Regions from separate parts of the Isoptericola sp. NPDC055063 genome, predicted to be linked through region 1. Evidence: predicted binding sites of a transcription regulator. Region 1 holds the regulator's gene; each other region holds the start of a gene.
What was found. Region 1 encodes LexA, which represses DNA repair genes until DNA is damaged. Its sites were predicted from a motif close to TCGAACANNTGTTCGA; they were not measured.
Positions count from the first base shown of each region.

Region 2: ACWF41_RS15365 (HNH endonuclease signature motif containing protein) is a predicted target of LexA. The motif match lies at 4,032-4,047, and genes of this name have one in related genera.
Region 3: ACWF41_RS21290 (SAV_6107 family HEPN domain-containing protein) is a predicted target of LexA. The motif match lies at 2,510-2,525, and genes of this name have one in related genera.
Region 4: ACWF41_RS03085 (HNH endonuclease signature motif containing protein) is a predicted target of LexA. The motif match lies at 4,541-4,556, and genes of this name have one in related genera.

Region 1 is NZ_JBSGUW010000006.1:260,337-267,667, forward strand. Features, by position in the region: gene ACWF41_RS09760 (ATP-dependent DNA helicase) at 1-1,878, shown strand, start outside; gene ACWF41_RS09765 (L-lactate dehydrogenase) at 1,888-2,847, shown strand; gene lexA (transcriptional repressor LexA) at 2,930-3,751, opposite strand; gene ACWF41_RS09775 (LysM peptidoglycan-binding domain-containing protein) at 4,002-4,340, shown strand; gene nrdR (transcriptional regulator NrdR) at 4,467-5,000, shown strand; gene ACWF41_RS09785 (DUF5302 domain-containing protein) at 5,170-5,355, shown strand; gene serA (phosphoglycerate dehydrogenase) at 5,440-6,678, opposite strand; gene ACWF41_RS09795 (HelD family protein) at 6,748-7,331, opposite strand, start outside.
Region 2 is NZ_JBSGUW010000012.1:61,257-68,587, reverse strand. Features, by position in the region: gene ACWF41_RS15390 (molybdopterin oxidoreductase family protein) at 1-427, shown strand, start outside; gene ACWF41_RS15385 (FAD-dependent oxidoreductase) at 424-2,085, shown strand; gene ACWF41_RS15380 (hypothetical protein) at 2,082-2,393, opposite strand; gene ACWF41_RS15375 (sulfite exporter TauE/SafE family protein) at 2,390-3,232, opposite strand; gene ACWF41_RS15370 (GntR family transcriptional regulator) at 3,229-3,975, opposite strand; gene ACWF41_RS15365 (HNH endonuclease signature motif containing protein) at 4,081-5,691, shown strand; gene ACWF41_RS15360 (HIT family protein) at 5,715-6,203, opposite strand; gene ACWF41_RS15355 (class I SAM-dependent methyltransferase) at 6,200-6,904, opposite strand; gene ACWF41_RS15350 (AAA family ATPase) at 6,930-7,331, shown strand, end outside.
Region 3 is NZ_JBSGUW010000025.1:5,529-12,859, reverse strand. Features, by position in the region: partial or broken gene ACWF41_RS21310 (response regulator) at 1-32, shown strand, start outside; gene ACWF41_RS21305 (proteasome assembly chaperone family protein) at 159-1,097, shown strand; gene ACWF41_RS21300 (cold-shock protein) at 1,268-1,471, shown strand; gene ACWF41_RS21295 (spermidine synthase) at 1,541-2,353, opposite strand; gene ACWF41_RS21290 (SAV_6107 family HEPN domain-containing protein) at 2,573-3,049, shown strand; gene dinB (DNA polymerase IV) at 3,046-4,323, shown strand; gene ACWF41_RS21280 (DUF3040 domain-containing protein) at 4,362-4,796, shown strand; gene ACWF41_RS21275 (transglutaminase family protein) at 5,082-7,322, opposite strand; gene ACWF41_RS21270 (DUF58 domain-containing protein) at 7,319-7,331, opposite strand, start outside.
Region 4 is NZ_JBSGUW010000002.1:249,590-256,920, reverse strand. Features, by position in the region: gene ACWF41_RS03100 (ABC transporter permease) at 1-885, opposite strand, end outside; gene ACWF41_RS03095 (sensor histidine kinase) at 1,049-2,263, shown strand; gene ACWF41_RS03090 (LuxR C-terminal-related transcriptional regulator) at 2,260-2,895, shown strand; gene ACWF41_RS03085 (HNH endonuclease signature motif containing protein) at 2,922-4,496, opposite strand; gene ACWF41_RS03080 (S66 family peptidase) at 4,668-5,708, shown strand; gene ACWF41_RS03075 (glutamine amidotransferase-related protein) at 5,769-6,425, shown strand; gene ACWF41_RS03070 (isocitrate lyase/PEP mutase family protein) at 6,433-7,224, opposite strand; gene ACWF41_RS03065 (YidH family protein) at 7,314-7,331, shown strand, end outside.

The DNA.
Region 1 (7,331 bases):
GTGCCCGCCGTGCGCCACGCCGTCGTCGACGGCAAGCGCGTCATCGTCTCGACGGCCACCCTGGCGCTCCAGCGCCAGGTCGTGACGCGCGACCTGCCCCTCGTCGCCGAGGCGGTCGGCCCGAAGCTGCCCCGCGCGCCCAAGGTGGCGCTGCTCAAGGGTTGGCACAACTACCTGTGCAAGCACAAGGTCACCGGCGGGTACCCGGTCGAGGGCGCCACCCTGTTCGACCTGCCCGCCGATCCCGGCCCCGGCGAGGGTGCCGGCGCGGAGCAGCACCCTGCGCCCACAGGCGCGCGCGGCCGGGGCGGTCGCGACGACGCCGCCAGCCTCGCCGACCACGTGCGCCGCCTGCACGCCTGGGCGGACGAGACCGACACCGGCGACCGCGACGATCTCGTCCCCGGCGTCCCGGACCGGGCCTGGAGACAGGTCTCGGTCACGGCCCTGGAGTGCCTGGGCCAGCGGTGCCCGCTGCTCACGGAGTGCTTCCCCGAGCACGCCCGTGCGGCGGCGCGCGAGGCGGACGTCGTCGTCACGAACCACGCCATGCTCGGCATCGCGGTCTCCGGCAGCCCGGGTGTCCTGCCCGAGCACGACGCCGTCGTCGTCGACGAGGCCCACGAGCTGGCGGAGCGGGTCACCGCGGCCGCCACCGTGGACCTGTCCCTGACCGTCGTGGAGCACGCCGCGCGCCTCGCGCGCCGCCACGGGGGCACCGAGACCTCGGCGCTCGACGCGGCGTCCCAGCAGCTCGGCACGCTGCTCGCCACGGCCCCGGCGGAGCGCTTCCCCCTGGGCCTGCCCGACGAGCTGCGCGCCGCCGTCGCCGCCGTGCGCGATGCCGCACGCGAGCTCCTCACCCGGCTCAAGCCCGCAGGCGAGTCCAAGGGCCAGTCAGCGCCGGACGCGGGGATGAAGATGGCGCAGTCCGCCGTGCTGCAGCTCTTCGAGGTCGCGGAGCGCATGGCGGCCCAGGACACGACGGCCGACGTCCTGTGGTGCTCCCGGCCGCCCGAGAACGCGCCCTGGGCCGGGGACGGCGTCACCCGGCTGCACGCAGCGCCGCTGGCGGTGGCGGGCCTCATCCGCACCCACCTGCTCGGGGAGGCCACGGGCGTCTTCACCTCCGCGACCCTCGCCCTCGGCGGCACCTTCGACCCGGTGGCGCGGTCCCTGGGCCTCGCGGGGTCGGGCGGCACGGGCGAGACACCGGACTGGACGGGCCTCGACGTGGGCAGCCCCTTCGACTACCCGCGCCAGGGGATCCTCTACGTGGCCCGCCATCTGCCCGCCCCGGGCCGCGAGCCGACCACCGACGCGCAGCTCGACGAGATCGCGGGGCTCGTCAAGGCGGCCGGCGGCCGCACCCTCGGGCTGTTCTCGTCCCGGCGCGCGGCGGTCGCGGCGGCCGAGGCGATGCGCGAGCGGCTCGACGTGCCGATCCTGTGCCAGGGCGACGACCAGCTGCCCACCCTCGTGAAGGCGTTCGCGGACGACCCGGCCACGTGCCTCTTCGGCACCCTCTCGCTCTGGCAGGGCGTGGACGTCCCCGGGCCCAGCTGCCAGCTCGTGCTCGTCGACCGGATCCCGTTCCCGCGCCCCGACGATCCGGTGAAGGCCGCGCGGGCCCGCTCGGTCGAGCAGGCGGGCGGGAACGGGTTCATGCAGGTCTCGGCCACGCACGCCGCCCTCCTGCTGGCCCAGGGGGCGGGACGCCTCGTGCGCACGGGGGACGATCGCGGCGTGGTCGCGGTCCTCGACCCGCGCCTCGCGACGGCCCGCTACGGGTCGTTCCTGACGCGGTCGATGCCAGACTTCTGGCCCACGACCGACGGCGAGCTGGTCCGTGCTGCGCTGCGGCGGCTGGACACCTAGCCTGGGCGCGTGGACGGCACACGCAGCACGACCAAGCTCGCGATCGTCGGCGCCGGCGCGGTGGGCTCCACCCTCGCGTACGCAGCGCTCGCCCGAGGGGCGGCACGCTCCATCGCCCTGATGGACGTCAACCGCGCCAAGGTCGAGGCCGAGGTCCTCGACCTGAGGCACGGGAGCATGTTCATCCCGCAGGCGGAGATCGAAGGCTCCGACGACGTCGAGGTGTGCCGCGGAGCCGACGTCGTGGCCGTCACCGCCGGCGCCAAGCAGAAGCCGGGCCAGAGTCGCCTGGACCTGGCCGAGGCGACGGTGGGCCTCACCCGCACGATCCTGCCGCGGCTGCTGGAGGTCGCGCCGGACGCGATCTACCTCATGGTGACCAACCCCGTCGACGTGGTGACGTACGCGGCGCAGGAGATCAGCGGCCTGCCGGCCGAGCGGGTGTTCGGCAGCGGCACGGTCCTGGACTCCTCCCGGCTGCGCGACGCGCTCGCCCGCCACTGCGGGGTCGCGGTCGGCAACGTGCACGCGAACATCGCGGGCGAGCACGGCGACTCGGAGATCGTGCTGTGGAGCTCGGCGACGATCGCCGGGGTGCCGCTGCTGGACTGGCGCCCCTTCCGTGGTCGGCCGCCGCTCGACGAGCCCGCCCGGCACCGGATCGCCACGGACGTCGTGGAGTCGGCCTACCGGGTCATCGCCGGCAAGGGGGCCACCAACTACGCCGTGGGCCTGGCAGCCACCCGCATCATCGAGGCGGTCCTGAACGACGAGCACCGCGTGATGAACGTGTCGTCCCGCCTGGACGGCTTCTACGGCATCAGCGACGTCTGCCTCTCGGTGCCGTCCCTGGTGGACCGGCGCGGCGTGGCGGAGACGATCGACACCCCGCTGTCCGACGACGAGGTCGCCGGCCTGCGGGCGTCGGCCGAGGGCATGCGCGAGGTGCAGCGCCGGCTCGGGTTCTGACCCGCGACGCGGCCCTGACGCGACTAACCCCCGGCCCGCACGGGCCGGGGGTTCGTCGCGCCGTCGGGGTGCGGCGTCGCGCTCAGAGGCTGCGGAGCACGGCCACCACCCGGCCGAGCACCTGGGCGTCGTCGCCCGGGATGGGGGAGTAGGCGGCATTCTGCGGCATGAGCCACGTGTGCCCGCCGGACTGCTTGAACGTCTTGACCGTCGCCTCGCCGTCGATCATGGCGGCGACGACCTCGCCGTTCTCCGCGACCGGCTGGCTGCGGACGACCACCCAGTCGCCGTCGCAGATGGCCGCGTCGACCATCGAGTCGCCCGCCACCTTGAGCAGGAACAGCTCGCCGTCGCCCACGACCTGGCGGGGGAGCGGGAAGACGTCCTCGACGACCTGCTCGGCGAGGATCGGGCCGCCCGCCGCGATCCGGCCCACGAGCGGGACGTAGGACGGGGCCTCGGCGGGCTGTGCGTCGGAGCCCGCGACCGAGCCGGCGGCGAACCCCGGGGTGCGCGGCGCGAACGCCGGGGTCCCGCCGTCGGTCGCGGCGGGTGCCTCGGGGTCGACGACCTCGATCGCGCGGGGCCGGTTCGGGTCACGGCGCAGGAAGCCCTTGCGCTCCAGCGTCGTCAGCTGATGCTTGACGGACGAGGGGCTGGCGAGACCCACGGCCTCGCCGATCTCCCGCATGGTCGGGGGGTAGCCGCGGTCCTCGACGGAGCGGCGGATCGTCTCGAGCACACGGCGCTGGCGCGGCGTGAGCCGGTCGGCCGCCGGGGCGATCTCGCTCACCGAGGCGAGCGCCGTCTCCGCTGTCGACGTGTCCTCAGGGGTCTCCTGCTGCGCCGGCCACGGCGTGGCAACCGTCGTGGACGCCGGGGCGTGGTCCCGTCCGCTGGTCATCGCGTTCTCCGTCCTGCAGGGGCGCGGCCCGCTGACGGGCCGATGAAATCCGACAAACCTTCCATCGCGCTGCTGGTCACTCTAGGCCAGTTCCGGCCCGACATCAAACATCTGTTCGATCAGGCCTCGACCGTGTCGTCGTGACGTGGTACACCTAGTACAGCCGTTCGACGTACAGGTGTTCGACGAACGGCTGTTCGACGGCAGTCGCCCGACCGGCGGCGACGCGACGTGAACCGGAGGTAGGACGATGCAGAACGCGCCCAGCACCACCGAAGCTCCGGGGTTCCTCGGGCTCGGCGGCCTCCGGCTCACGCGACGCGGGCGTGTCGTGGTCGCCGCGCTCGTCCTTCTCGTCCTCGTCGGCGCGGGCCTGGTCGGCCAGCGCGCGGTGGCGGACGCTCCCGGGTCGGGCGTGGAGGTCCGGCTCCACACGGTCCAGCCGGGCGAGACGCTGTGGCAGTACGCCCGCGCGGTCCGGGACTCGGGCGAGGACCTGCGCGACGTCGTCGCGGACCTCCGCCAGCTGAACGGCCTCACGACGGCGGAGCTGCAGGCCGGTCAGGTGGTGCTCCTGCCCGAGGACTGAGGGCGCGCGGCACGACCCGGCGCCGCGAAGATGCGAGGATGGACCCTGCTTGCGCCGGGCGCGGCGTCCCGCATACCTTGTCGGGCAGCCGGGCGCCGGTCCGGAGCCGAGCGCAGGAGACCAGCGATGCACTGCCCGTTCTGCCGCCACGAGGACTCGCGAGTCATCGACTCGCGCACCTCCGACGACGGTTCGTCGATCCGCCGACGGCGGCAGTGCCCGGCGTGCCAGCGCCGCTTCACCACGATCGAGACGGCGAGCCTGTCGGTCGCCAAGCGTTCCGGCGTGACCGAGCCGTTCAGCCGCGACAAGGTGGTCGCGGGCGTGCGCAAGGCGTGCCAGGGCCGGCCCGTGAGCTCCGACGACCTGGCTCTGCTGGCGCAACGGGTCGAGGAGACGCTGCGTGCGTCGGGCCGCCCCGAGATCGAGGCGAACGAGGTCGGGCTGGCCATCCTCGGGCCCCTGCGCGAGCTGGACGAGGTCGCCTACCTGCGATTCGCGAGCGTGTACCAGTCATTCGAGTCCCTGGAGGACTTCGAGAGCGCGATCACGTCCCTGCGGGCGGAGCGCGAGGCGCGGGCCGAGGACGCGGGGCAGGACGAGGACGTCGAGACGGGTGGCGCCGAGCCCGCGGTCGCCGGCCGGGACGCGTCGCGCTGAGGCGAGGCCCCTCCCGGGGTCCCCGAGCCGCCTCGCGGCGCCGGGTTCGCCCGCTCCGGGCGAAATGCCCTTGGCGCGACGCGCGGGGGTGGAGCATGCTGGACGGCACCAGGTGCTGCGCGGTCCGCCGTGCGAGCACGTCCACCCCGACGACGACGAGGTGATCGTGATGACGACGGACGACTCCAGGGCGGCCAAGCCCAGCGAGGACACGAAGGCGCGCTTCCGGGAGGCGCTGGAGCGGAAGAACGCCGCCAGCCACCCGACCGCCGGCAAGGACGGCAACACCGGCCAGGTGCACGGCTCGGAGACCTCCGGCCCGGTGCAGAAGATGTTCCGCCGCAAGTCCGGCTGAGCGGGCCGGTCCCACCACGACGCGAGGGCGTCCCCGGAGTCCCGGGGACGCCCTCGGCGCGTGTCGGCGGGTGTGCCCGTCGCGTCAGCCCGCGGCGGGGCCGGGCGGGAACTCGGGCCGCTCGAAGGCGTCGCGGATGCGCAGGCGGATCGTGGACGGCATGGCCTGCAGCTTGGCCGACGCGCCGCGCTGGGTGACGTCGGAGATGTCCGTGACGACGTAGCCGACCTCGCCGCGGGTGGCGAGCATCTGCGCCTCGATGTTGGCGCCGTGGTCCGCGAAGACCTGGTTCACCGCGGCGAGGACGCCCGGGACGTTGCGGTGCAGCAGCATGATGCGGCCCACGCCGGTGTGCGCGAGCTGCAGGTTCGGCAGGTTGACGGACAGGGTGGTGGACCCGGTCGCCATGAAGTCGCGGAGCTTCTTCGACACGAACTCTCCGATGGCCTCCTGCGCCTCCTCCGTGGAGCCGCCGACGTGCGGCGTGAGGATGACGTTCGGCAGGCCGCGCAGCGGGGAGGTGAACCCGTCACCGCGCTTCTTCGGCTCGGTGGGGAAGACGTCGACGGCGGCGCCGCCCAGGTGGCCGGACAGGATGTGCTGCCGCAGGGCCTCGACGTCGACCACGAACCCGCGCGAGAGGTTGAGGAAGATCGCGCCCGGCTTCATCCCCGCGAACAGGTCCGCGCCGAAGAGGCCCGCGTTGCCGGGGCGCCCGTCGACGTGGATCGTCACGGCGTCGGCCTCGGCGAGCAGCTCCTCGATCGTCTCGACGCGGTGGGCGTTGCCCAGCGCGAGCTTCTCGGCGGTGTCGTAGAAGACGACCCGCATGCCGAGGTTCTCGGCGAGGACCGACAGCTGGGAGCCGATGTTCCCGTACCCGATGATGCCGAGCGTGCGACCGCGCACCTCGTGCGAGCCCTCCGCGGTCTTGTCCCACACGCCGTCGTGCAGCGACTTGTCGCGCACGGTGAGGCGTCGGGTCAGCGCGATGATCTCGGAGATCGCGAGCTCCACCACGGAGCGCGTGTTGGAGTAGGGCGCGTTGAACACCGCGACCCCGTGGGCCGCGGCGGCCTCGAGGTCGATCTGGTTGGTCCCGATGGAGAAGGTGCCGACGGCCTGCAGGCCGGGCACGCTCTGGAGGACCTTGCGGGTCACGGTGGTCTTGGACCGGATGCCGAGGATCTGGAAGTCCGCGAGGGACTCGATCAGCTCGGCCTCGTCGAGCGCGCCGGGGCGCGTGACGACCTCGATGCCCGCATCACGAAGATTCTGGGCAGCGACAGGGTGGACGTTCTCGAGAAGGAGGGCTCGCAGCACGAGGCCATGGTGCGCCCCGCGGCACCACGCCCACAAACGCGTCTCACCATTCCGGCGTCACGTCCGGCGTCACGCCGCGGCGAGCTCCACGATCCCCGCGGGCAGCGGCTGCTCGTGCACGACGACGAGGCGCTGGGTGGGCCGCGTCATCGCCACGTAGAGGTCGGAGGCCCCGCCGGGGCCGCCCGTGACGGCGACCGGCTCGACCAGCACGACGGCGTCGAACTCGAGACCCTTCGTCTCCCGCGGGTCGAGCACGACCACCTGGGCGTCCTCCGGCCTCTGGGCGAGGAGGCGGTCCGCCTCGGCGCGGCCGAGGGCCTCGGGGAGGATCGCCTCGACGGCCTCGCGCAGCGCGGCGACCTGCTGCGCGGCCGCGACGACGGCGACGCGGCCCGCGCCGTCCGGCCCCACGAACTCGGCCGCCAGCGCGGCCACCTGGTCGCGGACCGCCTGGACGAGCACGGGGCGCGCCGCCCCGGAGGGCGTGACCCGTGCCAGCTCCAGCGCGCCGGGCACCTCGCGGGCCGCCGTGAGGGGCGACGTCGGCAGCCCGGCGGCGGCCGCCATGCGCTGCGCGGCGTCGGCGACAGCGGCCGGCGTGCGGTAGCTCACGGTCAGCTCCTCGAGCCGCCAGGAGTCGCCGAGCACGG
Region 2 (7,331 bases), on a different contig from region 1:
GGTGGACCACGCGGGCCCGGCCGACGACGTGCGGCCGGACGCGCCCACCTACCTCGTCACCGGGCGGGTGCTGCAGCACTACCAGTCCGGCGCCCAGACCCGCCGGGTGCCCGAGCTGGAGCGGCTGGTGCCCGAGCCGTACGCGGAGCTGCACCCGCTGCTCGCCACGCGCGTGGGGGTGGAGGACGGAGCGCCGGTCCGCCTCGCGTCGTCCCGCGGCGTCGTCGAGCTCACCGCGCGCTGGACCGACGCCGTCCGCCCGGACACCGTCTTCGTGCCGTTCCACTGGGGCGGCGCCGGCAGCGTCAACCGCCTCACGACCGACGCCGTCGATCCGGTCTCCGCCATGCCCGAGTTCAAGGTCTGCGCGGTGTCCGTCGCGGCCGTCGACGCCCCCGTGGTTTCCGAGAGGCGGGTGCCCGCATGAGCACGGAACCGCTGCGGCTGCCGCGCCGCGTCGTCGTCGTGGGGCACGGGATGGTCGGCGCGCGGCTGGCCGACGAGCTCGCCCGCCGCGACGCGGACGGCGCCCTCGACGTCACCGTGCTGGGCGCGGAGCCCTACGAGCCGTACAACCGGGTGCTGCTGTCCGACGTGGTCGCGGGCCGCACGGACGTCGCCGCGATCTCCCTGCCCGCGGTCGACGACGGGCGCGCGCTCGTGCGCCGAGGCACGGCGGCGGTGGCCGTCGACCGCGACGCGCGCGTCGTGCTCGCCGACGACGGCACCCTGCACCCCTACGACCACCTGGTGCTCGCCACCGGCGCCACGGCGCGGCTGCCCGACGTGCCCGGTCTCGGCACCGACCCGGGCACCCTGCCCGCCGGCGTGCACGCGCTGCGCACGCTCGACGACGCCCGGGAGATCGTCGCCGCGACGGTGAACGCCCCCCGCGCGGTGGTCGTCGGCGGCGGGGTGCTGGGCGTGGAGGTGGCCCTCGGTCTCGCCGGGCGCGGCCTGCCCACCACGCTCGTGCACGGCGCCGGCACCCCGATGGACCGCCAGCTCGACGACGAGGCGGGCGCCGTCCTGCGCGCCGCGCTCGAGGCGGCGGGGGTGGCCGTACGCACGGGCGTCCGGCCACGTGAGGTGCTGGTCGTGGGCGGGCGCGCCGTCGGGGTGCGCCTGGCCGGCGCGGCCGGCGACCCGGGGGAGACGCTCGGCGCCGGGCTGGTGGTCCTCGCGTGCGGCACCGCGCCCCAGACGGCGCTCGCGCGGCTGGCCGGGCTCGCCGTCGACCGCGGCGTCGTCGTCGGCCCGGACCTGGCGAGCGTCACCGACCCGCGCGTCTTCGCCGTGGGCGACTGCGCGCAGCCGCCCGAGGGCTCCCGCGGGCTCGTCGCCGAGGGCTGGGACCAGGCGCGCCGCCTCGCGGACGCCCTCGTGGCGCTCGCTGCACGGCCGCGCCCCGCGCCGCCGGTGGTCGCCGGCCCCCGGGAGCACCTGCGCCTGCCCGGGGACGGCGCAGGCCCGTCGATGGCGGTGCGGCTGGGCGCGCTGCTGTCCTCCCGCGCGCCGGGCGCGGCGGCCGGCCCCGCCGTCGACACCCGTGGCACCGACGTCGTCAAGGTCAAGGCGGGTTCGCTGAGCGTGGTCGCGATGGGCCGCTGCGGCTCGGGGCGCGCGCCGGTGGCGGGGGAGCGGGTGGTGCGGCTCGGCGACCCGGCAGCCGGCCGCTGGGTGGAGGCCGTCGTGGCGGACGGGGTGCTCGTCGGCGCCACGTGCGTCGGCGACGCGCGCGTGGCCGCGGACCTCACGGCCGCCTACACGCGCCGCACGCCCGTCCCGGCGGACCCGGCGTTCCTGCTGCTCACGCCGGTGGCGCCGGTCGCGGCCGCGGCGTCGAGCCCCGAGCACATGCCCGACGACGCGACGGTCTGCCGCTGCAACGGCGTCACCAAGCACGACGTCGCGTCGTGCGTCGCCGACGGCGCGACGACCACCGACGAGGTCGTGCACGCGACCCGCGCGACGACCGGGTGCGGCAGCTGCCGGGACGCCGTGTGCGGGCTGGTGGACTGGCTCGCGGCGGCCCGGCCCGACGACGCCGACCGGGACGTCGACCGGGTGGCCGGGCGCCGCTAGACCACGAGGCCGGCCGCCGCACCGGCGACGACGAGACCGATCACGAGGGCGGTGATGACGACGAACGGCGTGTCCGACCGGCGGGCGAAGTGCCTGAGCATCAGCACCAGCCGGACGAGCGGCAGCAGGACGAGGGCGGCGCAGCCGGCGGTCAGGGCGACCGTCGACGGCAGGCGGGCGCCGGCGGCGAGGAGGACGACGCCGACGACCAGGAGCGCCACGGCCGCGGCGGTGCCCCCGCGCATGAGGGTCGCGAGGCGGCCGGCGAGAGCCCGGTCGTGGCCCGCGGGGGTCGTGTCGTCGCTCATGCCAGCCCCGCCCCGCCGACCCCGCAGGCGTGGAGGACCATCGGCACGCTCAGGGCGAGCAGCACCGCGGTGAACACGAGGCGGAGCCCTGGGCCCGCGACCCGCACCAGGACGCGCGCGCCCACGACCGAGCCGGCGACCGAGCCCAGGACGACGGGGGCAGCGAGCTCGAGGTCGAGGGTCCCCGAGACGAGGTACGCGGCCGCGGCGCCGCAGGCGGTGACGCCGATCATGAGGTTGGCGGTCGCGGACGACACCTTGATCGGCAGCCGCATGGCCGCGTCCATCGCCGGGATCTTCAGCACGCCGCTGCCGATGCCCAGGAGCGCCGAGAGCGTCCCGGCGCCGAACATGAAGGTCATCCCGAGCGGCAGCCGGGCGACCTGATAGGCGACGGCCGACCCGTCGCGGTCGGTGTAGGTGGCGCCCAGGGCGAGGCGGTCGCGCCGGACGGACGGCGCCGCCGGGCGGGCGCGCCGGCCCGTGAGCATCTGGACCGCCGACACCAGCAGGACGGCCGCGAAGACGCCGTACAGGAAGGACTCGGGGAGCGACCCGACCAGGAAGACGCCCGCCACGGCCCCGAGGGCCGTGGCGGACTCGAGCACGACCGCGAGCCTGAGGTTGGTCAGCCCCGCGGCGAGGAACTGGGGCGCGCCGGCGCACGAGCAGGCGATCACCGAGACCAGGCCGACCGCGACGGCGACGGGGAACGACGCGTGGGCGTACAGGGTCAGCAGCGGCACGACGAAGATCCCGCCGGCCATCCCCAGGGCGCTGCCCAGGGCGCCCGCCGCGAGGGATCCCACCAGCAGCACCGCGAACTGGTCGGGCGTCACGGTGTGCCCCCGGCCGCGGTGTCCGCGCGGGGGAGGCGGGTGGTGAACGTGATCGTGTCGCCGCGGTAGTGCAGCACCTCGAAGTCCACCGGGCGGCCGCCCGTCGTCGTCGAGGTGCGCTCGATCCTGAGCACCGCGCTGCCCTCGGGGACGTCGAGGGCCTGCGCCACGACCGGGTCCGCGACGCTCGCCCGCAGGGCATACGTCGCCTCGGCCAGCGGCGTGCCGTGCCGCTGCTCCAGGAGCGTGAAGATCGGCTCGTTCTCGAGGTCGTCCTGCGCCACCAGCCGCCCGAGGTCCGGGGGGAGGTAGGTCTGGTCGAAGGAGATCGGGAGCCCCGCCGCCAGCCGGACGCGGTCGATGTGAGTCACGGTCGCCCCGACGGGGAGGTCGAGGGCGGCGCGCACCTCGGCCGACGCCGGTACTTCCTCGACGGCGAGGACCCGCGCGCGGGTGGGCAGCCCGTGACGCTCCATGTCCTCGACGAACCCGGTCAGGGCGGTGAGGGGCTGGCTGATCTGCGGCGTCGTGACGTACGTGCCGCGGCCCTGCCGCGTGACGACCAGGCCCCGGGACACCAGGTTCTGGACGGCGCGTCGCACCGTGATCCGGCTGACGCCGAACTGCTCCACCAGGGCGTCCTCCGTGGGGAGCTGGTCGCCCGGGTGCAGGTCGACCCCCCAGCGAGCGAGGAGGGCGTTCTCGACCTGGGCGTACAGCGGCGTGCCGGCGGAGGGGAGCATGTCGGGAGTCTAGGTCATGTCGTTATAACAACTGGTCGCCTGACCGGATGCGTGATGCGAACGTGTGTTCGAAGAGGTGTCGGTGGCGGGTGGTTGAGTGCTCGTATGGCCACCCCGTCCAGTACCGCCGCTTCGCGGCTTGATGCTGCGCTGGACCGGACGGCGGACGAGCAGGCGGCGGTGAACGCGGCGGCGGGTCGGCGCACGGTCGCGCTCGGGCAGGTGCTGGCGGCGGCGCGGGTGGAGCCGGAGGCGTTGCTCGACGTCGAGGTGGAGCGGGTCGCGTCGGCGACGACGCAACGACGTGGTTCGGTCGCGCACCGGGCGCTGGTCGCGGAGGTCGCGTGCGCGCTCGGGGTGAGCGAGCACGTCGCGGCCGGCTGGCTCGCGGACGCCGACGTCCTGGCCTCGAAGGCGATCGCCACCCTGGAGGCGTTGTGCGCGGGGACGATCTCCTACCAGCACGCCGCGAAGATGGCGGACGCGGTCGCAGGCCTGCCCCCGAGCGTCGCGGGGCGGGTCGAGCGCGCGGTCCTGGGCCGGGCCCCCGGCATGACGGCGGCACGGTTCGGCGCGCTCGTCCGCGCCGCCCGCGACCGCCTGCACCCCGTCCCGGCGGAGGTGCGGCATCAGGCCGCCGCGCTGAAGGCGGACGTGTGGGTCGACGACGGCGCCGACGGGATGTCCTGGCTGACCGCGCACCTGCCGACGCCCGTCGCGCGCGCCGTCTACGACCGCCTGCACCGCACCGCCACGAGAGCGAAGACGACCGGTGACCCGCGCGGCATCGGGCAGCTGCGCGCCGCGACCCTGGCCGCGCTCCTCCTCGACGACCACCCCGTGACAGATGAGCACAGCACGTACGAGCACGAGCACCGCGCGGACGTCGCGGGGCCAACAGGCGGAGCCGCCGGCCCGGAGAACCTGCCGGGAACGCCGCCGGACAGCACACCGGAAACGACACCAGGATCAGCACCAGGGACCGCACCACGAGGTCTGCCAGACGACCTACCGGACCTGCCCGATCCGCTCGCCACGCTGGCGCGCACCGTCCGGCCCGTGGTGCACGTGACCGTCCCGATCACCACCCTCACCGGCACCAGCGAGAGTCCGGGCCTGCTGGACGGCACCATCCCCATCGACGCGGAGACCGCACGCCACCTCACCGCCCGCGCCCCCACCCTGCGACGCCTGCTCACCGACCCCGTCACCGGCGCGATGCTCACCGTCGACCGACGCTCCTACGTCGTGCCCGCCGACCTACGCGCCTTCCTCACCCAACGCGACCTCACCTGCCGGTTCCCCGGCTGCCGCATCCCCGCACGCCGCTGCGACCTCGACCACACCACCGCCTGGGAGCACGGCGGCACCACCGACGCCACCAACCTCGCCGCACTGTGCCGCCGTCACCACACGTTGAAGCACGAGTCCCGATGGACCGTCGAACACCTCCACGACCGGCCGGGCGGCCGGCCCGGCACCGGCGTCCTGGCCTGGACCTCACCCCGCGGCCGCACCTACCTCACCGAGCCCGGATCCGCCGACCACACCCTCGACCACCTCGACGCCTGGGCCACCGAGACACAGCACCTCGCCGAGCAACTGCCCGCGCAACTGCCCGCGCAACGCCCGGTCCCGTCGACGGACGACACGGTCGGACCGGGACCGGCACCAGACATGGTCCCGGCCCGGGACGACGGCGACCCGCCCTTCTGACCGACGCGGCGAGGTGCCGGCCGTCAGGCGTCCAGGCGGTACGGCAGGCCGAGCGCCTCCCGGAGCGCGGCGGCGTAGGGCACCCGCTCGGCGGGCGGGGCCCAGCGGGCGTCGTCGTGCCGTTGGTAGAGGCGGTCGTCCGGGTGGCGGGGGAGCACGTGGACGTGCAGGTGCCAGACGTCCTGGTCGCCCGCGGGCTCGTTGTGCTGGCGGATCGAGGTGCCGGGGCAGTCGTACGACGTGCGCATGGCCTCGGCGACCCGCTGCGTGAGCTCCCAGACGGCCGCGCCGTCCTCGGGCGTGAGCGCGTAGAGGTTCTCGACGTGCACCCGCGGGATCACCAGGACCCCGCCGGGGTTGTCCGGCCACCACTTCGGCGCGATGCGCGCGAAGGCGCGCTCCGTCACCGCGACGACGTCGGACGGCTGGTTCCACTCGTCGACGAGGCCCCGCTGGATGCCGCAGAACGGGCAGGCGTACCCGGCGGGTTCGTGGGTGATGGGACCCGTCACGGTCGCGTCCACTCGAGCGTGTAGCGGAAGAACAGCCGCTGCCGGAACCGTGCGCCCGGCAGGACGCGCCGCGCGGTGTCGCGGACCTCGCCGTACGTCTCGCGCGAGTCGCGCACCGGCACGGGCGGCCCGTCGTCCCCGGCGCCCGCGGCGGCCGGCCGCGGGTGCTTGACCATCCCCACCACGGGGTTGGCGAACGACGACACGAGGTCGACGGCGAGGTCGCGCGGCGCGCCGATCCGCGCGAGCCCCACCACGAGCAGGCGGCCGCCCGGCGCGACGACCCCTGCGGCGTGCCGCAGCGCGGGCTCCAGGTCCATGTGGTGCAGCGACGCGACCATCGTCACGACGTCGAACGAGCCGTCGGCGGGGACGTCCTCGAACCGGCCGTGCCGCACGTTGACGCCCGGGTCTCCCGCGAACCGCGCGGCGGTCGCCTCGGCCATCGCGGCGTCGGCGTCGAGCCCGACGACGGTGGCGCCGGAGCGGCGTAGCCGGTCGACGAGCGCGCCCGTGCCACACCCGACGTCGAGCGCGCGTCGCCTGCGTCGCGGCAGCCGGCGCAGGATCCAGCCGTGGAAGTGGTCGTTGTGGTTCCACGGGTGCCGCGCGTTGAGGCGGCCGAGCCACCGGCCGACGGCGCGGACCTGCGGGTTCGTCGTCGTGCGCGGGTCGAACTGCATCCTCGGCGTCGTCGGCATGGACAGCGAGGGTAGCGTCTCGGCCGTGCCGACCCTCGTCCTCCTGTGCGGCCCCGCCGGCGCGGGCAAGTCCACGCACGCCCGGCGCTACGCGGCCGACGGCTACGCGGTCGCGTCCGTCGACGAGCTCGCGTGGGCGGCCGGGCACCCGGCCGTGCACCCCCTGCCCGACGACGCCGCCCGCCAGGTGGCGGAGACCCTGCGGTCCCGGGTCGGCGCGCTCCTCGACCAGGGGCGCGACGTCGTCGTCGACTCGTCGTTCTGGTCCCGCGCGTCCCGGGACACCTACCGCGCGCTCGGTGCAGCCCACGGCGCGGACGTCCTGGTCGTCTACGTCGACACCCCGCGCGACGTCGCCCTCGCCCGGGTGGCCGCGCGGACCGCGGCGCACCCGCACGACGTCGTCCTGACCCCCGAGGTGGCCGCC
Region 3 (7,331 bases), on a different contig from region 1:
TCGTCACCGTGGTGCGCCTGCCGCGCCGCTGACCGCGGGCCACCGCGGCACGGTGCGACGGCGGTGCCGACGGCCGGGAAGGATCCTGGCGGCGGGACGGTTGTCACTCCTGCGGGCGCGAGCCCGCCGGCGCGAGCCGGAACCCGAGGAGGACACCGTTGCTGGACCCGCAGAGCATCTACGAGGTCGACGAGGCCGCCGTCGAGCGCGTCCTGCCCCGCCGTGGGCCCGACGCCCCGTCGACCGGCGACGGACCCGTGCTGCTGCACGCCCTCGACGGGTTCGTCGACGCCGGCTCCGCGGCCGAGATCGCCGTGGACCACGTCACCGACGAGCTGACCACCACCCGCCTCGTGACGTTCGACGTCGACCGGCTGCTGGACTACCGCTCCAAGCGGGTCGGGATGACCTTCGACGCCGACCGGTGGTCGTCGTACGACGAGCCGTTCCTCGTGCTCGACCACGTGGCGGACCGGGAGGGGACGGGCTTCCTGCTGCTGCACGGCTCCGAGCCGGACCTGCAGTGGGAGCGCGTCGTCGCGGCGGTGAAGGGGCTCGTGGAGCGGTTCGACGTCTCGCTGACGGTCGGCTTCCACGGCATCCCGATGGGCGTGCCGCACACGCGGCCGCTCTCCCTGACGGCACACGGCACGCGGCCGGGCCTGGTCGAGGACTACACGTCGTTCTTCGGGACCGTGCGCGTCCCGGGCTCGCTGGCCGCGCTGCTGGAGTACCGCCTCGGCGAGGCAGGGCACGACGCGATCGGGTTCACCGTCCACGTGCCGCACTACCTGGCGCAGTCGCGCTACGCCCCGGCCGCGGTGGTGGCGCTGCGGCACGTGGAGCGCGCCACGGGTCTCGACCTGGCGACCGGCCTCCTGGCCGAGGCCGCGGCCGACGCGACGATCGAGGTGGAGAAGCAGGTCGGGGAGTCCACCGAGGTCAAGGCCGTCGTCCGGGCGCTCGAGGAGCAGTACGACGCCTTCACGCGGTCGGTGGGCCGCCCGAGCCTGCTCGCCGAGCAGGCGCCGCTGCCCACGGCCGAGGAGCTCGGCGCCGAGTTCGAGAGGTTCCTGGCCCAGCGCGACGACGACTGACGCCCGCAATGGTCGTTGCGCGGCATATCCGTGGCACGACGGTGTGGTCCGTGCCACACTGACCGCGTTGCAGAGGCGTTCCTCGCAGGAACCGCGGCGGCGGCCTGTGCAGCGACGGGTGGCCGCCCGGTGTGCCCGTGACCGTTGTGACGGAAGGTCGAAGGATCAGCATGGCGCAAGGTTCTGTGAAGTGGTTCAACTCCGAGAAGGGCTACGGCTTCATCGCCCAGGACGACGGCGGTGCCGACGTCTTCGTGCACTACTCCGCGATCCAGTCGCAGGGGTACCGCTCCCTCGACGAGGCCCAGCGGGTCGAGTTCGAGATCACCCAGGGCCCCAAGGGTCCGCAGGCGGAGCAGGTCGTCCCGCTCTGAGTCCCCGGCACGTCTGACGACGGCCGCGTCCCGGCGTGGGGGCGCGGCCGTCGTCGTGCGCGGGGGCCTTCAGGCGCCGGCGAACCGGGCCAGCTCGTCCCCGACCAGGAGCCGCGCGGGCACGGGCAGGCTGCGCAGGCGGCGCGCGAGCGCGGCATCGTCCAGGTCGGGCGCCGTCGGGGGTGCCCCGGCACCGTCGTCCTCCTCGGGCTCGGGCCGCACGGCCACGAGGACCACGTTGCCGTAGCGGCGCCCCTTGAGGATGGCGTGCTCGGCGAGCACCCCGACCCGGCCGTCCTGCACCGCGTCGGGGCCGAACGCGGCCGCCAGGTGCCCGACCTCGCGGCGCGCGAGGTGCAGCGGGGGCCGGTCCGCGCAGTTCGCCAGCAGCACGCCGCCCGGTCGCAGCACCCGGTGCGCGGCGGCGGCGAAGCCGGCGTCGGCCAGGTGGTCGGGGGTGCGGTCGCCGGCGAAGACGTCGCGCACGACGACGTCGAACGACTCCGGTGCGAGGGACGCCAGGGCGTGGCCCGCGTCGTCCGCCCGCAGCCGCAGCCGGGGCGCCCGCGGCAGCGCGAACCACCCCCGGACGAGCTCGAGCAGGCGGGCATCGACGTCGACGCCGAGCTGGCGCGAGTCGGGCCGCTCGTGCTCGACGTGCCGGGCGAGCGCGCACCCAGCCGCCCCGAGGTGCAGCACGCGGAGCGGGCCGTCGGGGAGCCCGGCCAGGACCGCGGCAATCTGCTGCATGTACTCGAAGGCGAGGAAGCCGGGGTCGGCGAGGTCGAGGGCGGAGCTCGGCACGCCGTTGACGTGCAGCGTCACGCGGTCGGGGTGGTCGGGGTCGCGCTCGACCCGGGCCGTGCCGGTGTCGATCGGCACCTCGCCGTCGGGGAGTGTCGGTACGTCGGAGGATGCTGGGTGGCGTCGGCCGGACCGGCGGTCGGGGCGGGAGCCGCCTCGGGAGGTGCGGGACATGGGTCCCAGTCTCCCCGCTCGGCGGCCGGCGCCGGGCCTCGGCCCGGCGGTTGACAGAAATCGAACAGGTGTTCGACACTTGGGTCGGACGCGGGGAAGGCCGCGGAGCACGGGAGGTGCAGGATGTCGGCTCGTACGGGATCTGCCAGGACGCCGGGCGGTCGTGGCCCGGTCGGCGTGGGGGTGCTGCCCCCGAGCCCCGAGGTGGTCAGCCTGCTGGACCGCTCGGACGCCGAGCTCGCGCAGGCGTCGACGGCGTCGGACCCGGCGGACCGCTTCGTGCACGCCCACCTCGCGGCGCTCCGCGCGGCGGCCGCGGTCGTCGCGCTGCGGGGCCGCCCCTCGGCACGCTCGCGGGCCCGCTCCGTCTGGGACATGCTCGCGCTCGTGGAGCCGGACCTCGCCGCCTGGTCCGGGTACTTCGCGTCGGGCGCCCGGGTGCGGGCCGCCGTGGAGGCGGGGCTCGAGCCCGAGGTCGACGCGCACCGCGCCGCCGAGCTGGTCGCGTGCGCGGAGGACTTCCGCGACGAGGTCGGCCTGCTGGTCGACCCGCGTGCCGGGTTCGCCCGGCCGCTCGCGGTCGCCCCGGCGGCGTCGTGAGCCGAGGCCCGCGGGCGGCCGAGGCGTTCCGCGACTGGGGTTCGGACGAGTCGGGTACGTCCGTGCTGCACGTCGACATGGACGCGTTCTTCGCGTCCTGCGAGCTCGTGCGCCGGCCGGAGCTCCGCGGGAGACCCGTGATCGTGGGGGGCCGCGAGCGGGGTGTCGTCCTCGCCGCGACCTACGAGGCGCGCGCGTTCGGGGTCCGCTCGGCGATGTCGATGCCGGCCGCCCTGCGGCTGTGCCCGCAGGCCGTCGTGGTGCCGCCGGACCACCGGCTGTACCACGACGTGTCGGAGTCGGTCATGGAGCTGCTCTCCACCATCACGCCCCTGGTGGAGCGCATCTCGGTCGACGAGGCCTTCCTCGACGTGAGCGGGGCGCGGCGTCGCCTCGGGGCTCCGACGGAGATCGGTGCCCGGCTGCGCGAGCAGGTCCGCGCGGAGCACGGGATCACGTGCTCGGTCGGCGTCGCGCAGAACAAGTTCGTCGCGAAGCTCGCCTCGACCCACGCCAAGCCCGACGGGATGCTGCTGGTGCCGGCAGGCGCCACGGTGCCCTTCCTGCGCACGCTGCCCGTCGGCGCGCTGTGGGGCGTGGGGGAGAAGACGGAGGCAGCGCTCGCCCGGTGGGGCATCACCTCGGTCGCCGAGCTCGCGGACACCGACGTGCCCACCCTCCAGGCGGCCGTCGGGTCGGTGGCCGGCGCGCACCTGCACGACCTGGCCTGGGGACGGGACCCGCGGCCCGTCGTCCCCGGGCACGAGGAGCGCAGCGTGGGGGCCGAGACCACGTTCGAGCGCGACCTGTGGGACCTGGGCGAGGTGGAGCACCGGATGCTGCTTCTCGCGGACCGAGTCGCCGCCAGGATGCGCCACCAGGGCGTCGTCGCGCGCACCGTCGCCGTCAAGGTGCGCACCAGCGACTTCCGCACGCTGACCCGGTCCCGCACCCTCGACGGGCCCACGGACGTCGCCCGGGAGATCCATCTCGTCGCGCGAGAGCTCCTGCGCGCCGCGGACCTTCGCGGGCTGCCCGTCCGGCTGGTCGGTGTCCGCGGAGAGAACCTGCAGGTCAGGTCCGGTCTGGCGGAGCAGGTGACCCTCGACGAGGCCGTAGATCCGCGGCAGGAGGCGCGGCGCGAGGCCGAGCTGGCGCTCGACGCGGTGCGGGAGCGGTTCGGGAGCTCGGCGATCACGCTCGGCGCCGGCTCGGGTCGGGGTCGGGGTTCACCCTCGCCGACTACCGCGCCGGGCAGCGCAGGCATATCCTGAGGGGGTTACCGTTCCACCGCGAGACCCGGGGGGACTCGATGCCACTGTCCGAGTACGAGCAGCGAGTGCTGGAGCAGATGGAGCGCGCGCTGAGCAGCGACGACCCCCGTCTGGCCAACACCCTGCAGCAGGCGCGCCGCCGGTCGCCCCTGCGGTATGTCCTGGCCGGCGTAGGAGTCGTCGCGGGGCTGTTGCTTCTCGTGCTCGGTGCCGCGAGCTCGGAGGCCTGGGTCGGCGTCGCCGGCTTCGTCCTCATGTTCGCCGGGGTCGCGTATGCGTTCGCCGCTCCCCGCCGGTCGAAGTCCGGCCCCACGGGCGTCGTCCGCCCCGACGGCACGATCGACCCGACGTCCAATCCTGACCGGGCCCGCACCGGTCAGCCGGCCCCTCGACCCGCGCCGGCGGCGAAGAAGGAAGGCTTCCTCTCCCGGCTCGAGGAGCGCTGGGAGCGTCGTCGCGACCAGGGGCGCTGAGGCCCGGCGCCGAGGGAGGCGCCGGGTGACCGGGGCGGACCCCCGGCGTCCGGCACCGCGGCCCACCTGAACACCGCAGGAGCCCGACCGGTCCAACGACCGGCCGGGCTCCTGCATGCCTTCGGCCCTGCTCCTGCATGTCTCCGGCCCTGGGGCTCCGGCACGGGGTGTGCCGGCTCCGTGGGCTTCAGGCCCGTGTGTGCAGGCCCGTGTGTGCGGGCGCCTGTGCTCGATCTCCGGGCCTCGTGTCCCGTGTCTCCGGTCCCCGTCAGTCCCCGGCGGTCGTCAGCGCGCGCCGAGCGTCTCGCCGAGCCCGGCGGTGACGGCGTCGGTGAGGCGCTCCAGCTCGTCCTGCGCGGGGGCGTCGGGGTCGCGCGCGTACCGGCTCTGCTCGGCCGCCCCGGCCAGCACGGTCAGGTCCGCGAGCACCTCGGGAGTCAGGGACCGGCCGGACCGGGTGGTCACCGCCGAGGAGATCACCTCGGGCGCCCGGCGGAGCGTCGTGTCCGGCGGGAGGCGGACCCCCTCGGACGCGAGGGCGCCGAGCACCTGCTGCCACGCCAGCTCCGGGTCCAGGTCCTGCGAGGCCCGTCGTCGACGCGCCAGGAGGAGCACCAGCCCGCCGGCGAGCAGGACGATGAGGGAGCCGGCCGTGATCCACACCCAGGCGGGGAGCCCGGTGTCGACGATCGGCGTCGCCGACACCGCCGTGGAGGCCGTGGGTGTGGCTTCGTCCGTCGCCGTCGAGTCGCTGGTGGGCCGGTGGTCCCGGAGGTCGCCGGACGTCGGCGCGGGCGCCGGCTGACCCTGCACGCGCGGCGTCGTGTACGCGGGCGCGCTCCCGGTCTGCTGGGCCGGCGTGGGCTCGAACCGCACCCAACCCGAACCGGGGAAGTAGATCTCCGGCCAGGCGTGCGAGTCCTGCCCGGTGATCTGCCAGGTGGTGTCGCCGGTGCGGTCGCCGGGCAGGTAACCGACGGCGATGCGCGCCGGGATCCCGAGGGACCGGGCCATGACCACCATCGTCGTGGCGAACTGGATGCAGTACCCCGTGCGGTTCTGCAGGAAGTCCCAGACGGGGTCGCCGGTGCCGCCGCGCGGGATGGTGGTCGAGTAGGTGAACCGGGTCGGGTCGCGCAGCCAGCGCTGGAGGGCCACGGCCTGGTCGTACACGGTGTCGGCGTCGTCGACGACGTCGCGGGCCGCCTCCTCGACGTCGCCCGCGTGGGCCGTGTCGGGCACCTGGGTGTAGATCGGGTCGAGGTCGGCGGCGGGGGCGTCCCGCAGCCGGTCGGGGGTCAGGTCGCGCTCGTGCACGGTGAGCGTGTACGAGTCGCCGGCACCGGTGAGCCCGCCCACGACCTCGTCGCGGATCGGGTCGTAGCCCCAGCTCCCGCCCGCGTCGCCGGCGTCCACCGCACGGGGGTCGATGGTGAGGGGGAGCTTGTCGTCCCGCAGCTCGCCGACCTCGAGGGCCACCGAGCGGACGGTGCTCTTCCCGGAGGGCGGGTCGTCGGGCCACAGGACGTCGTCGGCGCCGAAGTCGCGGCCGGCGCGCTCCTCCCCGCGCTGCCAGCGACGCCCGTCGAAGGCGGTGGCGGTGTAGCTGCGCAGCGGGCCGACGTCGGCGTCGGACCCGGTGTCGTACGTGAGCACCACGGAGCTCGACCGCTCGGTGAGGCTGCGCAGGATGTCGAGGTCCTCGGCGAGGCGGATCGTGTCGCCGGTCGTCGTGAAGGCGCGGTACCAGCCGGTGGGCCCGCCCGGGAGGGCGGCCGACGCGCTGCCGACGAGGCCCGCCACCACGGCGAGTGCCGTCGCGGCCGCCGTCGTGGCCACGGCGCGGGAGCGCTCGGCGCGGCGCACCGGGCCGGGGGTGCGTTCCTGGCGCCGGGACCGCGCCGCGAGAGGGCCGTCGATGGTCAGGAGCAGCAGGAGGGCGGTCACGGTCACCACGAACACGCCCCACGGCACCCGCCCGGTCAGGACGAGGGGAGGCGCCCAGAGGGCCAGGAGCGGCAGGCCCGCGCCGGCGGGCCGCCGCAGAGCACCGGCGATCGCGTCGGCGAGGAGGAGCACGAGGAGGGTGCCTCCCACCGCGAGCAGGCCGATCGGCACGCTGCCCGCGACGGGCGCGACCTCCGTACGGGCGATCTCGCCGGCCTCGCCGAGCCGGGCCACCACCCGCGAGACGTGCTCGGGGGTGACGAAGAACGTGGGGTCGGCGGTCGGACCGCCGAAGCGTGCGGCCAGGAACCAGGCCGCGACGACGGCCCCGAGGAGGGTGGGCCACCCGCTCCCCGTCTCGCGCGGGCGGCGTCCGCGGGCGCGTGCTCGGCGCTCGAGGACCACCCGCGTGGTGACGGTCGTCGCGCTGACGAGGAGGATGCCGACCAGCCCGGCGCGCGTCCAGCCGCCGGGGACCACGACGCTGGTGAGGGCGAGCATCGACGCCGCGACCGCGACGGCGACGAGCACCCCGGAGGCGATGGTGCGGGCGGTCGGGCCCGCGTGGGCGGGGATCATGCGATCCCC
Region 4 (7,331 bases), on a different contig from region 1:
CTGGCCGAGAGCGTCGCGCAGCAGGTAGCGGGTGGAGGCGCCGAGCGCCTTGAGCACCGCGATGTCGCCGGAGCGGCCGATCGTCCACACCGTGAAGAACGCGCCCACCACCAGCGCGGAGATGGCCAGCAGGAACGCCTGCATCGTCGACAGCGACGTGTTCTCCCCGGCGAACGACGCCACCGCCGAGCGGGCGTCCGACGTCGTCACCGTCGTCGTGCCGAGGGCGGCGTCGGTGTCGGTGAGGGCGGCGTCGGTCAGGCCGTCGTCCGCCGTGGTGAGCGCGACCACCGTCGCGACGTCGTCGCCGCCGGCCGCGCCGCGGGCGCCGACCGCCTGCCAGTCGTCGAGCGTGGTCCACACCACCGGGGTGTGGGAGAACGACTCGTCGGCGTCGACCGTGGCCGCGACCGTGAGCTCGGCGCCGCCGAGCGTGACCGTGTCGCCGGTGCTCGCGCCGAGGGCATCCGCCGCGCCCGGGGTGAGCACGACCGTGCCCGGGTCGACGTGGCCACCGCCCGGCACCAGGGTGGAGCCGTCGGCCACGCCCAGCGCCGTGACGGAGGCCGTCGTGCTGTCCGAGGCGGCGCGTGTCGTCGCCAGGCCCAACGGCTCTGCCGACTCGACGCCCGGCGCGTCGGCCCAGCCCTCCCACTGGTCGGGCGTCACGCGCGACGCCGTGAACTCCGGGTCGTCGCCGGCGGCCGGCATGGAGAAGGCGAGGTGGTCGGCGGGCAGGTCCGTCACCGCCGACGTCGACTCCCGGGCCAGGCCCGCCGTGAGCGACGCGAGGAACGTGACGAGGAAGGTGATCAGCACGATCACCACGGACATGAGGACGAAGCGGCCGCGGGCATGCTTCAGATCGCGCAGGGCGACGAACACGAGATGACCTCCACAGGACGGGTGTTCCGGACTGCTTCCAGCCTCCGCGTCGGGGCGCCTGCGATCATCGGGACCCGGGGTGATCCTGCGGCGCCGAAGGACGGTCCGCCCGCTCCACCTTTCGGACGATGCGCCCGCGCCCCGTCCGGCTACCGTGGACGGGGTGATCCGCCACCCCCAGCCGTCGGCGACGCGCGCCCTCATCCTGGGGCTCGACGTCCTGCTCGCGGCGCTCGCCGTCGTCGCGGTGCTGCAGGCCCCGCCGGGGCGGACGTGGCCCTCGGTGGTCGTCGCGGCCGTGCTCGTCGCCGTGTACGTCGTCGGACGCCGGGCGGTGCGCGTGCACGACCGGGCCGTCGACACCCCGCGCGGCGCCTGGTGGCCCGACACCGCGTGGATCGCCGCCCTCCTGCTCCCGTGGGTGGTGCTGCTCTGGCTCTCGCCCGCCGCCCTGTGGCTCGCGTTCCCGCTGATGATCCTGCAGATGCACGTGCTCGGGCCGCACCGCGGCGTCGTCGCGGTGGCCGTGACGACGGCGCTCGCCGTCGCCGAGGGGCTGCTCGTGCAGGCCGACGCCGACGACCCCTGGACCGGCTTCGTGCTGGGCCCGGTGCTCGGCGGCGCCGTGGCCGTCGGCGTCGTGCTGGGGATCGAGGCCTTCGTGCGCGAGTCCCAGACGCGGCAGCGGACCGTCGACGAGCTGACCCAGGTGCGCCAGCACCTCGCCCAGGCCGAGCGGGACCGGGCCGTCACCGACGAGCGGGCGCGCCTGGCGCGCGACATCCACGACACCCTCGCCCAGTCGCTGTCCGCCATCGAGCTCCTGCTGCGGGCCGCCGACGACGCCGTCGGCACCGACGACGACAGGGCGCACGACCTCGTCGACCAGGCGCGCGGGGCCGCCCGCGACAGCCTCGCCGAGGCGCGCCGCGTCGTGCAGGACCTCACGCCGCCCGACCTCGACCGCACCACCCTCGTCGCGGCCCTGCGTCGCGTCGCCGAGCGGCAGCCGCTGGACGTGTCCGTGCACACCGTCGGCGACGTGCGGCCGCTGCCCGTGCCTGTCGAGACGGCGCTGCTGCGCGTCGCCCAGTCGGCGCTCGCGAACGTGGTGCAGCACTCGGGCGCCGGCCGCGCCCGCCTCACGCTCACGTACGAGCGGGACACCGTCACCCTCGACGTCGTGGACGACGGTCGTGGGTTCGACCCGGAGGTCGCCGCGACCGCCGCGGGAGCGTCCGGGCGTGGTTTCGGCCTGCCCTCCGTCCGGTCGCGCGCGCACGAGCTGGGTGGCACCGTCACGCTCGAGACCTCGCCGGGCGCGGGAACCGCCCTGGCGGTCACGCTGCCCGTGGACAGGACGGAGGACGCCCCGTGATCGACGTCGTGCTCGCCGACGACCACCCCGTCGTGCGCGCCGGGCTGCGCGCCGTCGTCGACGGCCAGCCGGACATGCGGGTCGTGCACGAGACCGGCACCGCCGAGGACCTCCTGGCCTGGCTCGACGACGGCGGCCGCGCGGACGTCGTGCTGCTGGACCTGAGGTTCGGCGACGCGGGCCCGGGGCGGAGCCGGCTCGGCGGTGCGGAGGCGACCGGCACCGTCGTGCACCGGCACGGTACCCCCGTGCTCGTCGTGACCACCTACGGCACCGACGCCGACATCCTCGCCGCCGTCGAGGCCGGCGCCACCGGCTACCTGCTCAAGGACGCGCCCACCGAGGAGCTCGCCCGCGCCATCCGGTCCGCCGCCGCCGGCGAGGTCACCCTCGGGGCCGACGTGCAGCGTCGCCTGCTCGGCCGTATGCGGTCGCCGGGCGAGACCCTCAGCGCCCGCGAGCTCGAGGTGCTGCGCCTCGTCGCCGCCGGCCGGTCGAACGACGCCATCGCGCGCGAGCTGTTCGTCTCCGTCGCCACCGTGAAGTCCCACCTGGCGCACATCAACACCAAGCTGGGCACGCAGTCCCGCACCGAGGCCGCCGCCGTCGCCCGCGAGCGCGGGATGCTCTGACGGCACGACCCGAGCGCGGTGACGGCTCAGAACGGTGGGTCGCCCAGCTCCGGCGCCCAGTCCGCCGAGCCTGGTAGGTCCGCTGAGCCTGGTAGGTCCGCTGAGCCCAGTGGGTCCGGCGGCTCCGGTGGGACCAGCTCCCGACCGGTGAGGTCGACGGGGTCGGCGACGGGGTCGCGGGCGACTCGTCCGGTCGGTGAGGTCCACACGAGGGTGCCGTCCGGTTCCTGCCGCGTCCGCCAGCGGGTCTCGTGCTTCAGCACGTGATGTCGGCGGCACAGATGAGCCAGGTTGTCCGCGGTCGTGCGCCCTCCGTCGGCCCACGCGACGGTGTGGTCGACGTCGCAGCGGGCGGCGGCGCGGGTGCAGCCCGGGAAGCGGCAGGTGCCGTCGCGGGCCTCCAGGTAGACGCGCAGCGCCGCCGGGACGGTGTACGTGCCGGGGTCGGCGGACAGCAGCTCGCCCGACGCCGGGTCGACCAGCAGCCGGCGCAGCGACGGCGCCCGGGCGGTGAGGAACGCCGCGACCTCCGGGTCGATCGCGCCGTGACCCGTGAGCTCGGCGGCGTCCTCGGAGCGGCCGAGCAGCGCCATCACCGGCACGGTGATCTGCACGCGGGGGACGATCCGACGTGCATGGTCGGCGAGGTCCGGGACGGGGCACGCCGTTGCCTCGCCCGCGGGCGCGCCCGCCGACTCGCCTGCACGGCCTGCACGGCCTGCGCCGGGCTGCGCACCTGCGGAGGTGCCGGTGACGGCAGGGGTCGCAGACCCGGGTCGCGCCGCGGCCGAGGGGGCGGCGTCCGCCAGTAGCAGGGCGGCGTATGCGTCGGCGCGGAGCTGGGCCACCGTGCGCGGGTCGCCGGCCTCGCGGGCGGTGCGAGCGGCCGTCGTCAGCCGGTCGTGGGCCGCGTGGGCGGTCGTGGCGGGGAGGTAGGCGCTGAGCCAGGCCATGCCGTCGGCGGCGGGGTCGACGAACACGCCGCGCTTCGCCGCCGCCCTCGCGTGCCGCAGCGTGAACGGCTCGGGGTGTGCGCGGTCGCGGGCGCGGCGCAGGTGGGCGCGGAACTGGGCCGGTGTGGCCGTCGCGGCCCGCGGCAGCGCCTCGGCCTGCACGGCCGCGCGGGCCTGGGCGTCGGGGAGGTCGGCGAGGACGTCGGCCATCGCCGTCGCGTGGCGGGCCCCGATCCGGCCGCGGCGGAGCTCGGTTAGCGTCGCGGATCCCGACGAGGTGAGCGTCTGCGCCGTCTCGACGAGGTGGTCCGCCTCCCGCTCGCTCAGTCGCAGCGTGGTCGCGACGTCCGCGACGAACGCCCGCCGGGCGAGCTGGTGCCGACGCGCCGTGCCCGCCCGCAGCACCCGCAGCTCCTCGCCCGCCAGGAGGTCGGGCTCGCACCGCACGGCTGCGCGCCGGGCGCGCTCCACGGCGAGCAGCTTCTCGCCCTCCAGCGCGTCGATCCGCGACTGGAGGCGGGCCACGTCGTCGAGGGCGGCCGAGACGTCGTGCACCGTCGTCGGTCCGGGCGGGGAGAGCGCGTCGTCCCAGGGCGTGGTGACGACCGGAAGGTCGTCGACCGCGCCGTCGAGCACCGCAGCGGACATGCGCGCCTCACCCCCTCGTCGTCGGTCGGCGGTTCGAGAAGGGCTCGAACACGTGTTCGAGCCTAGCGAAGGTTCACGCCTCGCACCAGGCCCGATGCCCCGCCTGTGGACAACCGTCGCGGCCGCCGAATGCCGTTGCCGCGGAGCCGTCGGGTCGGGCAAGGTCCGGTCATGACGATCCGCTACCCCCGCCCCCTGCGCCCCGGCGACACGATCGGCGTGACCGCGCCGTCGTCGGGCGTGCCCGCCCCGCTGCTGCCGCGGCTGGACCACGCCGTCGACGTCGTGCGCGCGAAGGGTTACGACGTGCAGGTGGGAGCCACGCCGTCGGGCGACGGGGTCGTCAGCGCACCGGCGGACCTGCGCGCGGCGGAGCTCACCGCGATGCTCACCGACCCGGCGGTGCGTGCCGTCGTGCCGCCGTGGGGCGGGGAGCTGGCGACGGACCTGCTGGGCCGCCTCGACTGGGACGCGCTGGGCGCGGACCCGACGTGGCTGGTCGGGTACTCGGACATCTCGACGCTGCAGCTGCCGCTCACCCTGCGCACCGGGGTCGCCACGCTGCACGGCCAGAACCTCATGGACACGCCCTACGACGTGCCGGAGGGCATCGTCGGCTGGTGGGACGTCGCCGCCTCGGCGCAGGACGGCGGGCAGCTGGTGCAGCGCTCGCCGCGGCGGTACCGCTCGTCGGGCTGGGACGACTGGGAGCAGGACCCGCAGGTCCACACCTGGACCCTCGACGCGGAGGGCGCGTGGCTGCGGCTCGACGGCGAGGACCCGGGCGCGCCCGTGGACGTCCAGGGGCGGCTGATCGGTGGCTGCCTGGAGACCGTCTCCCTGCTCGCGGGCACGCCGTACGGCGACGTGGCCCGGTTCGCGACGGAGCACGCGCCCGAGGGCCTGGTCGTGTACCTCGACATCCTCGAGTGGGAGGCGCTCGAGGTCGGCCGGGCCCTGTGGGCGATGCGGCACGCGGGCTGGTTCGACGCGGCGAACGCGGTGCTGATCAGCCGTACGCACGCGCCGGACTCGGAGGGGTTCACCCTGCACGACGCCGCCCGCGACGCCCTGGGTGACCTGGGGATCCCGATCCTCGCGGACGTCGAGTGCGGGCACGTGCCGCCGTACCTCGCGCTGGTGAACGGTGCGCTCGCGCGCGTGCAGCACGGGCCCGAGGGGTCGGTGATCACCCAGCGCCTGGTGCCCTGACCGCGGGGCCCTGACCATGGGGCCCTGACCATGGGGAACGGGCTGCGCTACCGTGGCGCCGTGACCCTCGCGCTGCTCGGCGACCACGGAGACCACACCAGCCACCGGGAGCTCGCCGCCCTCGTCCCGCGCCTCGCGGACGAGCTCGGCGTGGAGGCCGTGTGGGTGCCCACCGACACACCGTTCGACGTGCGCGCGTACGACGGGATCTGGCTCGTGCCCGGCTCGCCGTACGCCGACGAGGCGGCCGTGCTGCGCGCGATCACGGCCGCCCGGGAGGGCGGGATCCCGTTCCTCGGCACGTGCGCCGGGATGCAGTACGCGGTCGTCGAGCTCACGCGCAGCCTGCTGGGGAGGGCCGCGACGCACGCGGAGTCCGACGGCGAGGCCGACGACAACGTCGTGGCGGCGCTCGCATGCTCGCTGTACGGCGAGGAGCGCGTCGTGACGCCGGTGCCGGGCACGCGGTTCGCGTCGTGGGTGGGCGAGCCGTTCGCCGGGATGCACTTCTGTGGCTATGCCCCGACGGCGGAGGCCGTCGCGGCGCTGGAGGCGGTGGGCGTCGTCGTGGGAGCCGTCGCGGACGACGCCGGCGCGGAGGTGCTCGAGCTCGCCGACCACCCCTTCTTCGTGGCCAGCCTCTTCCAGCCGCACATCGGGGCGTCGGCCGGGCGCCCGATCCACCCGCTGGTGCGGGCGTTCGCCGCCGCGCTCTGAGCGCGCGTCAGCCCCGGAACGCCCGCGGCATGACCTCGCGCGCCGGGCCGGTGCGGTCGAGGAACCCGACGCCGCCGGCCTGGAGCTCGCGGGCGGCGTCGACCAGCGCGGACAGGGCGTTCCAGGCGAACGTGCCGCCGACGGAGACCCGCGCGACCCCCGCGGCGGCCAGCTCGGCGGGCGTCGGGCCGCCCGCGACGAGCAGCGCGTTGACGGGCCGGTCCACCTCGCGGCAGACGGTCGCGATCGCGGCCGCGTCGCGCAGCCCGGGCGCGTACAGCACGTCGGCGCCGGCCTCCTGGTAGGCCTGGAGCCGCGCGATCGTGTCGGCGAGGTCGTCCCGGCCGTGCAGGTGGTTCTCGCAGCGCGCCGTGAGCACCAGGTCCCCCGCGGCCTCGGCCGCGGCGGCCACGCGCTCGACGGCGGCGGGCCGGGCGTAGAGGGGCTGGTCCGCGCGCCCGGTGGCGTCCTCGACCGAGCACCCCGCGAGGCCGGTCCCGCGGGCCTCGGTCACGGTGCCCGCCACCCCCGCGGGGGAGTCCGCGAAGCCGTTCTCCAGGTCGGCGCTCACCGGCACGTCGACGGCGGCCGCGAGCGCGCCGGCGTGGGCGAGCGTCTCCTCGCGGGTGGTCGCGCCGTCGGGCCGGCCGAGCGTCGCGGCGAACCCGCTGCTCGTCGTCGCGACGGCGGCGAAGCCGAGCGCGGTGAGGAGGCGCGCCGACCCGGCGTCCCAGGCGTTCGGCAGCAGGAGCGGGTCGCCGGGGCGGTGCAGGGCCAGGAAGTCCGCGCGCAGGGTCATGCGCCCGAACCTAGCCACCGCCCCCGACGCCCGCCCCCACGCCGCCGTCGCCGCGACGTGCCCCGCGGCGGTCGATAGGCTCGGGCCTCGTGAGCCGCGAGCGCTTC